Regions from separate parts of the Glutamicibacter sp. BSL13 genome, predicted to be linked through region 2. Evidence: predicted binding sites of a transcription regulator. Region 2 holds the regulator's gene; the other holds the start of a gene.
The links. Region 2 encodes HspR, which represses chaperone genes until heat shock. Its sites were predicted from a motif close to AAGTTGAGTCNNNNNGACTCAACTT; they were not measured.

Region 1: a site for HspR is predicted at 2,016-2,040, ahead of RCJ92_RS07625 (ATP-dependent Clp protease ATP-binding subunit). Genes of this name have one in related genera too.

The regions. Positions count from the first base shown of each region.
Region 1 covers NZ_JAVGCZ010000030.1:7,113-13,674, forward strand. Annotated here, with positions in the region: gene RCJ92_RS07615 (sensor histidine kinase) at 1-930, opposite strand, end outside; gene RCJ92_RS07620 (response regulator) at 1,245-1,937, shown strand; gene RCJ92_RS07625 (ATP-dependent Clp protease ATP-binding subunit) at 2,054-4,597, shown strand; gene RCJ92_RS07630 (hypothetical protein) at 5,244-5,648, shown strand; gene RCJ92_RS07635 (alpha/beta hydrolase family protein) at 5,786-6,454, shown strand; gene RCJ92_RS07640 (alkaline phosphatase family protein) at 6,544-6,562, opposite strand, start outside.
Region 2 covers NZ_JAVGCZ010000014.1:44,880-51,441, forward strand. Annotated here, with positions in the region: gene RCJ92_RS04330 (hypothetical protein) at 151-372, opposite strand; gene dnaK (molecular chaperone DnaK) at 734-2,584, shown strand; gene RCJ92_RS04340 (nucleotide exchange factor GrpE) at 2,598-3,173, shown strand; gene RCJ92_RS04345 (DnaJ C-terminal domain-containing protein) at 3,262-4,257, shown strand; gene RCJ92_RS04350 (heat shock protein transcriptional repressor HspR) at 4,356-4,784, shown strand; gene RCJ92_RS04355 (GNAT family N-acetyltransferase) at 4,781-5,386, opposite strand; gene trmB (tRNA (guanosine(46)-N7)-methyltransferase TrmB) at 5,478-6,332, opposite strand; gene RCJ92_RS04365 (YccF domain-containing protein) at 6,470-6,562, shown strand, end outside.

The sequences.
Region 1 (6,562 bases), on a different contig from region 2:
CACTCGATAGAGGGCAGTATGTGCCGAGCGTGGTAATTCAGTAATTTCTTGTTCGTCGACGTCAGTCTCCACGTCGAACCCAGCATCTCTGAGACGCTGGGAGAAAACCGTTACTCCCTGGAGGGCTTGGATGGTAGTTGCCGATGGTTTCCCGTTGAGATCTGCCCCGATATCACTCATGGTTCCGTCGCTACGGAGCACATTAAGCATTAGCCGTAGATCGTGCAAGGTTTCCGAACTGAGTTTAGAGATCACGTCGATCGCTTCACGCGACGTATTAGCGTCATTTGCAAATTTTGCGGCTTTTGACTGCATCGCCACGATGGTGATGTCGTGGGCGACGATGTCATGAAGATCTCGCGCGATGTTCTTGCGCTCATCACGAATAGCGTTCTCTGTACGCTCCCGCAGTCTCTCCATCTGTTTCACGCTCTGCTGGTTCTTCTCGAGCAGCACAAAGATGCTGCGTGAGGTCATAAAAGCAAGAATAACTACGGGAATTTGTACGACTAGCGTGATTGCGTCATCCTGAGCACGGATGGCAAACTGCAACATCCAAACCACTAACAATGACAGGTAGATGTTTCGGACGAGCGCAGAATCAACGCTTGCGACCAAGGCGGTAAAAATACCGAGTGAAGCAACAAGAAGAAGTAATTGTTCCCCATTGCCAAAGGCAAAAAACAACATCGCAATGTAGGCGCCAAGGGAAGCCCACACAAACCTGTAAGCCAGAGCAAGAATGATTATAAGTAGGACCGCAAAGCCAGCAGCTCGGATCACTCGCCCATCACTGTTTCCGATGCCGTTCTGTAGCAACGTTACAATCTCGGTAAGCGTTACAGCTGCGAGAGCGAGTATTCCGAGCCAAATAATCAGGTTCCTACCGCCGAAGACCCGGCTTAGGTGCAATTTTGTTCGTAAACTCATGCGCACTCTAAACCGGGCCTAAGCGGTAAGCCAACGAAAGGCTGATTAGCAAGACACTCCGTAGCGCTTGCAGACCCACTTCGAGAAGTCGGTTGCCCAACCGGCCGGCGAAGCCACCGGAGGTCCTGCCTGTGCCACGGCCGGTGCGGCCTGGGCGGGTGCGGCGGACTGAACGGCGGCAATTGGCGAGATAGCCAAGGCCAGTGCAGCTGCTGCATATACGAGTTTCATAATCCATCCCCAACGCTAGAACTTATATACTTCGACACTAAGCAGCCACTTTTTCGGTTCCCGCAAAGGAAGTTGAATTACCCATGGAGCAAGTCAGAGTTCTGATTGCGGACGACGAACCGCTCATCCGGCGTGCCTTGGGCACAATCCTAGCAACAGACGATGCCATTTTGTTATTAAATTCCGTACAAAATGGACAGGAAGCAGTAAGCTACTGCTCCTCTCACGAGGTGGATGTTGTTCTCATGGATTTGCAGATGCCGATCATGGACGGCGTCGAGGCCACCCGACAGATCAAACACCACAGTCCGCAAACGGCAATCCTGGCGATTACCGCGTTCTCCTCCGACGATTACCTGGTGCCCGTCCTGCTGGCTGGCGCCTCGGGGTACCTCGTGAAGGATACCGAACCGGCGGAAATCGTTCAGGCAGTATTGTCGGTGCATTCGGGCACCGCCGCCATCTCCCCCTCGGTATCCACGGACCTGATCGCAGCCGTGCAGCGTGCCTACAGCCCGCCCGCCTCCTCCGAAGGTGTCGCTGACGAGCTGGGCCTCACCGCCCGCGAGATGCAGATCCTCACCCTCTTGTCCCAAGGCCTGAACAACACCGAAATCTGCAAATACCTCGATGTCGCCGAGACGACGGTTAAATCGCATATGGCCAAAATCTTCCACAAGCTTGGCGTGCGTGACCGCGTCCAGGCACTGATCGTGGCCACCCAGCTCCAACTGGTGAATCTCAACGCCCGAGAAATCGACCCCCCGCACCGTTAAAGCCGCCCCAGCGTGTGAAGCGCATAACTTTCGAACCAATTTTCGGTGTTCGGGAATAGTTGGCGATCTGTAGCGTTGAACATGAGTACGTAACACTCAAGTTTCAGGAGGCTCACTTGCCAGCGTTCTTCGGTTCATCCGCCGATGGCTCGTTTGAGGAATTCCTTTCGCGGTTCCTCTCTTCGCGAGCCCAATCAGCCCGTCCGATCGACATCACCCGTCTGCTCTCGCAACGCACTCATGAGGTGGTTTCACGGGCTGCCACTATTGCCAGCGAGGACGGCCACGACGAAATCGATGCCTTGCACTTGCTTTTGGCATTGCTGCATACCGAACCGGTTGCCTCGCACTTGAAGTTCATGGGAGTGGACCTCGAGGCCCTGGCCGCTGCCGCCAACCAGCGTCTTCCCAAGCGCTCGGAAAGCAACGAGAAGACCAACCGGCTCTCGGCCGCTGCCCAGCGTTCCCTGTTTGACGCCTACCAGGTGGCCCGCAACTACGGCTCCACCTACATTGATCCGGAGCACCTGTTCCTGGCCTTTGTCTTCTCCCCGGAGTCCCCGGTGGGAATCTTGCTGGCCGAGCACGGTGTGACCGCCCAGTCCCTGCAGCAGGCCGCTGCCGAACAGGCGCAGCGTGCCGCCGGCCAGGGGCAGCAGGAACAGCAACAGGAATCCGACGAGTCGATGCTGGAGCGCTTCGGCACCGACTTGACCGCACTGGCTGCCGATGGGCAGATCGACCCGGTGATCGGTCGCGACCAGGAACTGGAGCAGGTCATTGAGATCCTGGCCCGGCGCACCAAGAACAACCCGGTGCTGATCGGTGAAGCCGGTGTCGGCAAGACCGCCATCGCCGAGGGCCTGGCCCGTTCCATCGTCGCCGACGAGGTGCCGGAGCAGATCTCGGGCACCCGGCTGATCTCCATTGACCTGCCGGGCATGCTCGCCGGTACCCGCTACCGCGGTGACTTCGAGCAGCGCCTGACCTCCCTGCTGGAGGAAATCGCCAGCGCCGAGGGCCAGACCATCGTGTTCATCGATGAGATGCACCTGCTGGTCGGCGCGGGGGCCGGGGAATCGGGCAGCATGGATGCGGCCAATATCCTCAAGCCGCGGCTGGCCCGCGGTGAGTTGCGGCTGATCGGCGCCACCACCCTCTCCGAGTTCCGCAAGGTGGAGAAGGATGCCGCGCTGACCCGCCGCTTCGGCAAGGTCACCGTCAATGAGCCCAGCGAGGAGCATGCACTGCAGATCCTGCAGGGCCTGAAGGAGTCCTACGAGGACCACCACCAGGTCCAGTACACGGACGCGGCCCTGCAGGCCGCGGTGAGCCTCTCGGCCCGCTACCTGACCGACCGTCAGCTGCCGGACAAGGCCATCGACCTGCTGGATATTGCCGGTGCCCGGCGCTCGATTGCCGCCGACGGCACCGTGGATGTCCAGGCGCTGCGTTCCGAGCTGGTTGACTCCGAACGGGACAAGGCCCGGGCCATCGCGGAGGAACGGTTCGAGGACGCCGGTGCGTGGCGCGACCACATCACCGAGCTGACCGAACGGATCCGCCAGGTGGAATCCACCGGTGGCAAGAGCGTGACCCGCGTGGTCGATGAGGAGCAGATCGCCGAGGTCATTGCCCGTTCGACCGGCATCCCGGCCGCCCGGATCACTTCGGATGACAAGTCGCGCCTGGCCAAACTGGAAGAGGAATTGCATTCTTCGGTCATCGGCCAGCACGATGCGGTCTCCGCGGTGGCTCGTGCGGTGCGTCGTTCACGCACCGGCATGGCCAACGCCAACCGTCCGATTGCCTCGTTCATGTTCCTGGGCCCGACCGGCGTGGGTAAGACCGAGCTGGCCAAGGCGCTTGCGACGAACCTGTTCGGCAAGTCCGATGCGCTGATCCGTATCGACATGAGCGAATACGGTGAGAAGCACACCGTGGCACGGCTGATCGGTGCCCCTCCGGGGTACATCGGTCACGACGAGCCGGGCCAGCTGACCGAAAAGGTGCGGCGCAACCCGTACTCGGTGATCCTGCTCGACGAGATCGAGAAGGCCCACCCGGACATCTTCAACGTCCTGTTGCAGGTGCTCGATGACGGACGGCTGACCGACGCACAGGGCCGGACCGTGGACTTCTCGAACACGCTGATCCTGATGACCAGCAACCTGGGCAGCCAGTACCTGGCCAGCCGCACCGGTTCACTGGGCTTCGCCTCCGCCAATGCGCAGAGCGAACGCTCGGACATCCGGGCAAAGGTCATGGGCAAGGTGCGCGAATTCGTTCGCCCCGAGTTCCTGAACCGCCTGGATGAGGTACTGCTGTTCAGCAAGCTCAGCGAGGAGGAGATCGCCCAGATCGTGACCCTGGTGCTGGAGGAAACCCGCAGCTACCTGTCCGACCAGAAGCTGCAGCTGAAGGTGACCGATGCGGCCACCAGCTGGTTGGCAACCGAGGGCTACGATCCGGAGTTCGGCGCCCGCCCATTGCGCCGTCTGGTGCAGCGCAGGGTTCACGACGCGATCGCGGATCTGCTGGTCGCTGACGAACTGGGCGAGGGCGACACCGTTCTGGTCGATGTCGTCGACGGGAAACTGTCGGTCGGCAAGGACCAGCCGGTGGCGGCCGCCACCACCGCCGAATACTTCGGGGTCTAACCCGAACGCGGTAGCCAGCTGCTAGCTGTAACTGCCCCGCAGTCTTTTTCACCTTGTGTGCGAAGGCTGCGGGGCAGTTTTGCTATGCCGGGAACAGCGGACAGAGCCGCGGGGCGAGACGAGGCGAGAAGGTGGCCAAACAGGTTTCGTTCCTTATCAGGTCCCGGTCTACACTGATCGGGAATCACCCGACCTGGAAGGCCTCATGCGCGCAGCTATCCCCTTGTCTCTTGTTGTTGCCGGGCTGCTGCTCACCGGCTGTTCCACGGCAGCGGTTCCGCAGAAGAGCGCTGAAGCGGTCACCCAGCCTTCGTCGGCGGCACCGTCCACTGCTGCCGCTACAGCGAATCCAGACAAATCCTCCATTCAGATGGAGGAGCCCGCATCGTCACGTCCGAGTACCTCCCCTGCCACGGCAGCTGCCACCCAGCAGTGGGCGGACGAAAAGATAGCCATGTGAGTAGAGAATTCAGGGATCAAGTCCGTTAAGGGGTTTCTTCCGCCCTATAACCTCATCAACTCATGGAAAGTTAACGAACCGGGATATATCACTGTCTACCTAGAGAATTCCTATCGGTTCAATTCGGACGGCATGTTCCAGAGCTACCAAACCGCTGAGGATGAGCTACGCGTCATGGGACTAGTTATGTTCGAGAGCATCGGAGAATCCTCTCCCGAGCTGGAAGCCGTCACTTTCACGACAGAGGACGGAACAAAAAGCGGAACCTACTCTCGTGCGCGCACCGGAGCGGATCCGGCCGACCTGAAGAGTTGGGCCGAAGAAGAATACGTGCAGTGGCTCGGCAGCATGAATGATACGTACGAGTCCTTCTGCGGAAAGAGCATCAAGAAATTGGAGGATTATCGGTCCTGCATTCCCACCGATCCTCACGCGTACATTGCATCCGTTGAGGCGCCCGCACGCGGAGAGCTCTTGGTGACCTTTGGCGGACGGAAAATGGCAAAACAATACCTACGACACTGCAAGAATCCCCGGTGTTGCTTCTGTCTCCGGCAACATGCTTCTGAAGATCAACAAGAAGGCTCATAGTAGTGAGGACGTGGAGAAGTTGGATGTAAAAACTGAAAACGGGAAGGAATCCAGCACGGGAACGCGCGAGCAATGGAGCCAGTAATGCTCTACTCCACGACCTTACGACGTCAATGCTTCCACATAGGGTTAACCACATGAGCGAAGAACTACGAATTCCATTCGACAGCGAGACCGTGAGCGCGCTCTGGGATCCAGCCGCGGATCCTAAGGCGCTTCTCATCGTCGCTCACGGTTCAGGCGCGGGCAAGGACCACCCGTTTATGTCCGGGTTTGCCACTGTGTTGCCCGGGCTTGGGATCAGCACGCTGCGCTTTAACTTTCCATACATGGATGCGGGCAAGAAGTTTCCGGACCGCGCTCCCCGAGCAGTAGAAGTGTGGAAACAGGTAAGGGAATGGGTCGCTGAAAATCTTGCCGCGGGCCTTCCCGTATTCGCCGCTGGCAAATCCTTCGGTGGGCGCATGGCGTCGGCAGCGGTGGCCGAAGGGATGCAGACTCCAGGCCTCGTCTTCCTTGGCTATCCGCTACACGCACCAAAGAAGACCGAAAAACTGCGCGATGAGCATCTGTACGGTCTGGACACCCCAATGTTGTTCTTGCAGGGAACCAAGGACCCTTTTGCAACACCGCAGCTGCTCGAGGATGTGGTCGGAAAACTTCGCGCAAGGGCAATACTGCATTGGATCGAAGGCGGCGATCATTCCTTCAAGACGGCATACTCCGGGCGTACGGTCGAGCAAGATGGGGCACAGCTCGCGGAGCCTGTCCTCAGGTTCATCGACAGCATCCTCCCCACCCACTAATTCCTACGTCCCAATGGGAAAACCAGAGAATGTGTTTACGGCCCGACCCGGCAGAAGCCGGGTCGGGCCGTTCCAGGTCAGAAAGTAGGTCAGGAACCGGAAGTGACG
Region 2 (6,562 bases):
CACCGGCCGCACGCGCCAGGTCCAGATGGGTCCGGCGCAGCGCACAACGGAAGATCCACGGCTGGGACCACAGCCGACAAAGCCCGGCAACGCCATCGCGTTGCCGGGCTTTGCCATCCCCGCAGGAGCCGGATTGGGCCGCCGGGCGGCTCAGGGCTGCTTGCGCCCCCAACGCAGGTAGCCCAGCGGGCCGGCGAAGTTGATAAAGGTTGCGGCCACCCACAGCTTCTTCGAGCCGTTGATCCGGTGCTGACCGCGCGCGGCCAGGTCGCGCAGCGCGATTCCCTGGATCAGCAGCTGTAGGGCGGCCAGGGCAACCAGCACCGCACGCCGGGCGGGGGAGAGATCCTTCCAGCGGTTCTTCGATTTCATCGGTGGCTTCCCTTCTTGGTTTTCGTGCTCAATTGCATTGTCCAATGCCCTGTTCTCCATTGTCCCGTGCAGTGCTGGTTCCCACGACCCGGCGGTAGATGGGCAGGCGGCAGGCCGCAGGCTGGGCGGGGAAACGAGCCGGGGACGGGCCTGGCAAAAGAATTTTCCAAAAAATCTTTCGCCACGGGGAATGATTGTGGCTCCGGGCCCGTTGAACATGACAGAACGCAAAGTTGAGTCACCATCACTCAAGTTTGATTTGACAGCGAAACGCTCGAGAGTAAACTTGAGTGCGGAACGCTCAACCGGGGTAAAACGCCCCAGCGTTAGTCAGTTTTAACCAAGGCAAAGGAGAGCCATTATGTCGCGTGCCGTAGGTATCGACCTCGGAACCACCAACTCGGTCGTTTCCGTTTTGGAAGGCGGCGAGCCGACCGTTATCGCCAACGCTGAAGGCAACCGCACCACCCCCTCGATCGTCGCCTTCTCCAAGAGCGGCGAAGTCCTGGTCGGTGACATCGCCAAGCGCCAGGCCGTGAACAACATCGATCGCACCATCGCCTCGGTCAAGCGCCACATGGGCACCGACTGGACCATCGAGATCGATGACAAGAAGTACACCCCGCAGGAAATCTCGGCCCGTACGCTGATGAAGCTGAAGAACGACGCCGAGTCCTACCTGGGTGAAAAGGTGACCGACGCGGTCATCACCGTTCCGGCCTACTTCAACGACGCCGAGCGCCAGGCCACCAAGGAAGCCGGCGAAATCGCTGGCCTGAACGTGCTGCGCATCGTCAACGAGCCGACCGCCGCGGCCCTGGCCTACGGCCTGGACAAGGGCAAGGAAGATGAACTGATCCTGGTCTTCGACCTGGGTGGCGGTACCTTCGACGTCTCGCTGCTGGAAGTTGGCAAGGACGAGGACGACTTCTCGACCATTCAGGTTCGCGCCACCGCCGGTGACAACCGCCTGGGCGGCGACGACTGGGACCAGCGCATCGTTGACTGGCTGCTGGCCCAGGCCAAGAGCAAGGGTGCTGACCTGTCCAAGGACAAGATCGCCCTGCAGCGCCTGAAGGAAGCCGCTGAGCAGGCCAAGAAGGAGCTGTCCTCGGCCACCAGCACCAACATCTCGCTGCAGTACCTGTCGGTGACCGCCGACGGTCCGGTGCACCTGGATGAGCACCTCTCGCGCGCCAAGTTCCAGGAACTGACCGCGGACCTGCTGGAACGGACCAAGAAGCCGTTCCAGGACGTCATCCGCGAAGCCGGCGTGAAGGTGTCGGACATTGCCCACGTGATCCTGGTGGGTGGTTCGACCCGTATGCCAGCGGTGGCCGAACTGGTCAAGGAAATGGCCGGCAAGGAAGCCAACAAGGGTGTGAACCCGGATGAGGTCGTGGCCGTGGGCGCCGCCCTGCAGGCCGGCGTGCTCAAGGGCGAACGCAAGGACGTGCTGCTGATCGACGTGACTCCGCTGTCGCTGGGCATCGAGACCAAGGGTGGCGTGATGACCAAGCTTATCGAACGCAACACCGCGATCCCGACCAAGCGCTCGGAAACCTTCACCACCGCCGAGGACAACCAGCCTTCGGTGTCCATCCAGGTGTTCCAGGGCGAACGCGAGTTCACCCGCGACAACCAGGCACTGGGTACCTTCGAGCTGACCGGCATCGCCCCGGCTCCGCGCGGCATCCCGCAGGTTGAGGTCACCTTCGACATCGACGCCAACGGCATCGTGCACGTTTCGGCGAAGGACAAGGGCACCGGCACCGAGCAGTCGATGACCATCACCGGCGGCACCTCGCTGTCCAAGGATGACATCGAGCGCATGGTGCGCGAAGCCGAGGAGCACGCAGCCGAGGACAAGAAGCGTCGTGAAGCTGCCGAGACCCGCAACGCCGCCGAGCAGGCCGCCTACTCGGTGGACAAGCTGATCAAGGACAATGAGGACAAGCTGCCCGAAGAGGTCAAGACCGAAGTCCAGGCAGATGTGGATGCACTGAAGGCCGCCCTGGAGAAGCAGGACAACGACGAAGAGGTCAAGACCGCGTTTGAGAAGCTGCAGGCTTCGCAGACCAAGCTGGGCGAGGCCATCTACGCCAACACCCAGGCCGAGTCCGCAGCCGCAGGCGAGGGCGAAGCTCCCAACGCCGAGGAAGACATCGTCGACGCCGAGGTCATTGACGAAGACGAAGACGACAAGAAGTAGGGAGTAAGGGAACATGTCCGAGGCACAGGACCAGAACGCCAACTCCGGCCAGCAGCCGGAGAACCAGCAGGAGGCTGCCGAGGCGCAGCCGAACGCCGACGCTTTGGGTCAGGCCGAGGCGATCCTGAACGAGGCAGGCGTATCGGCTGAACAGTCGGAGCAGGACGAAGTGGGCGAGGTTGTCACCGAGCTGCGCAACGACCTGCTGCGGCTGCAGGCCGAGTACGTGAACTACCGCAAGCGCGTGGAGCGCGACCGTGAAGCCGTGCGCGACCAAGCGGTGCAGTCGGTGCTGGCAACCCTGTTGCCGGTGCTCGACGACGTGGACGCCGCACGCAAGCACGGGGACTTGACCGATGGGCCGTTCGCGGCCATCGCGAACAAGCTCGATGCGGTACTGCAGTCTCACGGACTGGAGCGTATCGACCAGGCGGGTGTGGAGTTCGATCCGAACGTCCACGAGGCGCTGCTGCGTCAGCCGGTTGAGGGGATCGACGCCGACCATGTGGGACAGATCCTGCGTATTGGATACAAGAAGGGGGAGCGCATCCTGCGCGCCGCCCAGGTGATGGTATCCACCGGCGAGTAGTCGCCGACAAATAACACATCGACACTGCCCACTGCCGAGAATCGACAGTGGGCAGTGTCGAACCGGCTGACGAAAGGTTGGAGGCCTGATGGCAAGTCAGGATTGGATCGAAAAGGACTTTTACGCGATCCTCGGCGTCTCGAAGGATGCCGACGACGCGGAAATCAAGAAGGCCTACCGCAAGCTGGCACGCAAGTACCACCCGGATACGAACCCCGGGGACGCGGCGGCCGAACAGAAATTCAAGGACATCTCCGAGGCGAACTCGGTACTGTCCGACCCGGAACAGCGCCAGCAGTACGATGCCATCCGCGCCATGGGGTCCGGTGCACGCTTCACCTCCGGCGCCGGCGCCGGGGCCCAGGGGGCAGGTTTCGAGGACATCTTCTCCAACCTCTTCGGGGGCGGCGGCGGGGCACGCGGCGGTGGACAGGTTCCCCCGGAGTTCGCGGACCTCTTTGGCGGTGGCGGCGGTTTCGGTGGCGGCGGTTTCGGCGGCGGCGGATTTGGCGGCGGCTTCGGCCGGCAGGCACCGCCGCGCAAGGGCGCGGACCGCAACGCCAGCACCACCATCTCCTTCGCCGGCTCGATCAACGGCACGACCATCGGGCTGCGTGAACCCAGCGGCGAAGTGATCGACGTGCGCATTCCCGCCGGCATCCGCGACGGGCAGTCCGTGCGCGTGCGCGGCAAGGGGCAGCCCGGCCCGGCGGGCAACGGGGACCTGCTGGTGAAGGTCAAGGTCAGTGAACACCCGTTCTTCAAGCGCGACGGGAACAACATCCGCATCCACGTTCCGGTCAGCTTCGATGAAGCTGCCCTGGGGGCCAAGATCCAGGTGCCGACGCTGAACGGCGAAGAAGTCACCGTCAAGGTGCCCGCCGGTTCCAGCTCGGGACGAACGCTGCGCCTGAAGGGCCGGGGAGTGAAAACTTCCAAGGCCTCCGGTGACCTGATGATCGTCCTGGACGTGATGGTGCCGCAGAACCTGAGCGATGAAGCCAAGAAGGCCATCGAGCAGTTCGCCGCGGCCACGGCCGGGGATGACCCGCGGGCCGATCTGGCGGCCCGGGCACGGCTATAGCAAGGGGCCGGCAACCCATCCGCTGACGGGTTGCCGGCCGCACGTACATGTTCGGGCACCGAGTGGGGCTGCCCGAACCGAAAAGGTGGTAGGTGAAAGTGACCGGGGATTACATACGACCGGTATTTGTCATTTCGGTTGCCGCGCAGCTGGCTGACATGCATCCACAGACCCTGCGCCAGTACGACCGCATGGGCCTGGTCTCTCCCAGCAGGCAGGCCGGCAAGCAGCGGCGCTACTCGCAGCGCGATGTGCAGCTGCTGCGCCAGGTCCAGCAGCTGAGCAAGGAAGGCGTTTCGCTCGAAGGCATCCGGCGCATTCTGCAGCTTGAGGCCAAGGTGGACCAGCTGCGCCGGCAGGTTGGATCCCTGCAGGAGGAGGTCTATGAGTTGCGCAGCAACCAGAGCCGCGTGTTTGCCGCAGGCACCATGGCCGGGGACATTGTCACGCTCAGCCGCGGCACCCGCCCGCAGCGCCGCGAACCACAGGTCACACTGTGCACTACCCGGCGCGCGATCGGTCCCTAACCGATCAGCCCGTGCCTGCGCAGGCGGGCCAGAAGGTTGGCGCGCACCGCCGGCCACTCGTGGGGCAGGATCGAGAAGACCACGGTGTCGCGCAGCGACTGGGTTGCCGGGTCAAACATGTGGCTGCGCAGCACACCGTCCTGCTTTGCGCCCAGCCGGGAGATGGCGGCCCGGCTGGCCTGATTGTGCCAATGCGTGCGGAATTCAACCGCGATGCACTTCAGATCCTCGAACGCCCGGCTCAGCAGCATGAACTTGGCCGCCGGGTTGATTCCCGTTCCCTGGGCCGAGGGTGCCAGGAACGTGGAACCGATTTCGACCCGTCGGTTCACCGCATCAATGTTCATCAACGTTGTGGCGCCCACGGCGCGTCCCGAACGGGCATCGATGATCGCGTACGGCGCCATCAGCCCCTGATCCTGGAGTTCCAGACGTCGTTCAATCTCAGAACCCACTGCGGTGGGGGCCGGGATCGAGGTAAACCACAACTCCTGCATGCCCTCTTCGGCGACGACCGCGGCCAGATCGTTCACGTGGGATGGAGCCAGCTGCTCCAAGCGGGTCTGGGCAAACTCCAGGGTGGGACACGACGACAAATCCATGGTTGAACCTTAGCGCCACAGCCCTCCGGCTGCCCCATCCGGGTGGGACGAGGGCGAAAATACTTCCGCCGCGCCGCCGGGCACCCAGCGCCTAGTTGCGCGTGTAGGCCAGGTCAAACACGCGGCGCCCGGCCTTCAACGCCTTGCTTTCAAAACTGGTCAGGATGCGACGCTCAAAGCGCGGGGCCCAGCCGCCCAGCTCATCGGTAAAGGCCGGCTCGGAGTCATGGCCTTCCAGCCCCTCACGACGCACCCTGGTCAGTTCGCTGTGCTCGCCGGCCAGATTGCCCGGATGCTGGTTGGTGAACTGAGGGTGTGCCTCCAGCAGCTCGCGCATCTGCTCCGCGTAGTTGGACCAGTCGGTGGCCAGTCGCAGGGTGCCGCCGGGCTTGAGCACGCGCGCGACCTTGTCCAGGAATTCGGTCTTGATCAGGCGGCGCTTGTGGTGGCGGGTCTTGTGCCAGGGATCGGAGAAGAAGATCCAGATTTCATCGGCGCTGGACGCAGGCAGCATGACATCGAGCACCTCGGGCGCGTTGGCCTGAATCGCGCGTACATTCTGCAGCCCAAAGGACTCGACCTTCAGCATCAGCTGGGCCAAGCCGGGGCGGTAGACCTCCACCGCCAGATAGTTGCGCTCCGCGTCGTCCTTGGCCGCGTTGGCGATGCATTCGCCCAACCCGGTGCCGATCTCCACGATCAGCGGAGCGGTGCGTTCGAAGGTTTGCTGCAGGTCCAGCTGCTGATCCTCGGCAACGGAGGTGTCGGTCTGCTTACGTTCCGGTTCGATCACGTAGCGGTCGGCATTGCGTTCCCAGGCTCGGGCGCGACGTCCCTGCAGGCGGTTGCCACGGCGCACGAAGGAAAACGGTTCCTTGCGGAACAGTTCCGGGTCGCGGGTGCCGGTTTCGGGGGAGGGAATCGAATCTGCGCTACGGTCGCTCATGATGCCTAATCCTATCGGAGCCGCCGGCCGCACCGGGAGCAGGAAGGCCGGGAGATTGCGCACGTTCGGCAAGAATCCGGGGCTGATCCGGGTTTTCCCCGATGTCCCAGCGGGCCGGGTTGGGGCAGAATAAAGCCATGAGTCTATTGCGTGCGGTACTGAATATCATTTGGCTGGTCTGCGGCGGGCTGTGGCTGGCGCTGGGCTACGTGCTGGCCGGCATCATTTGC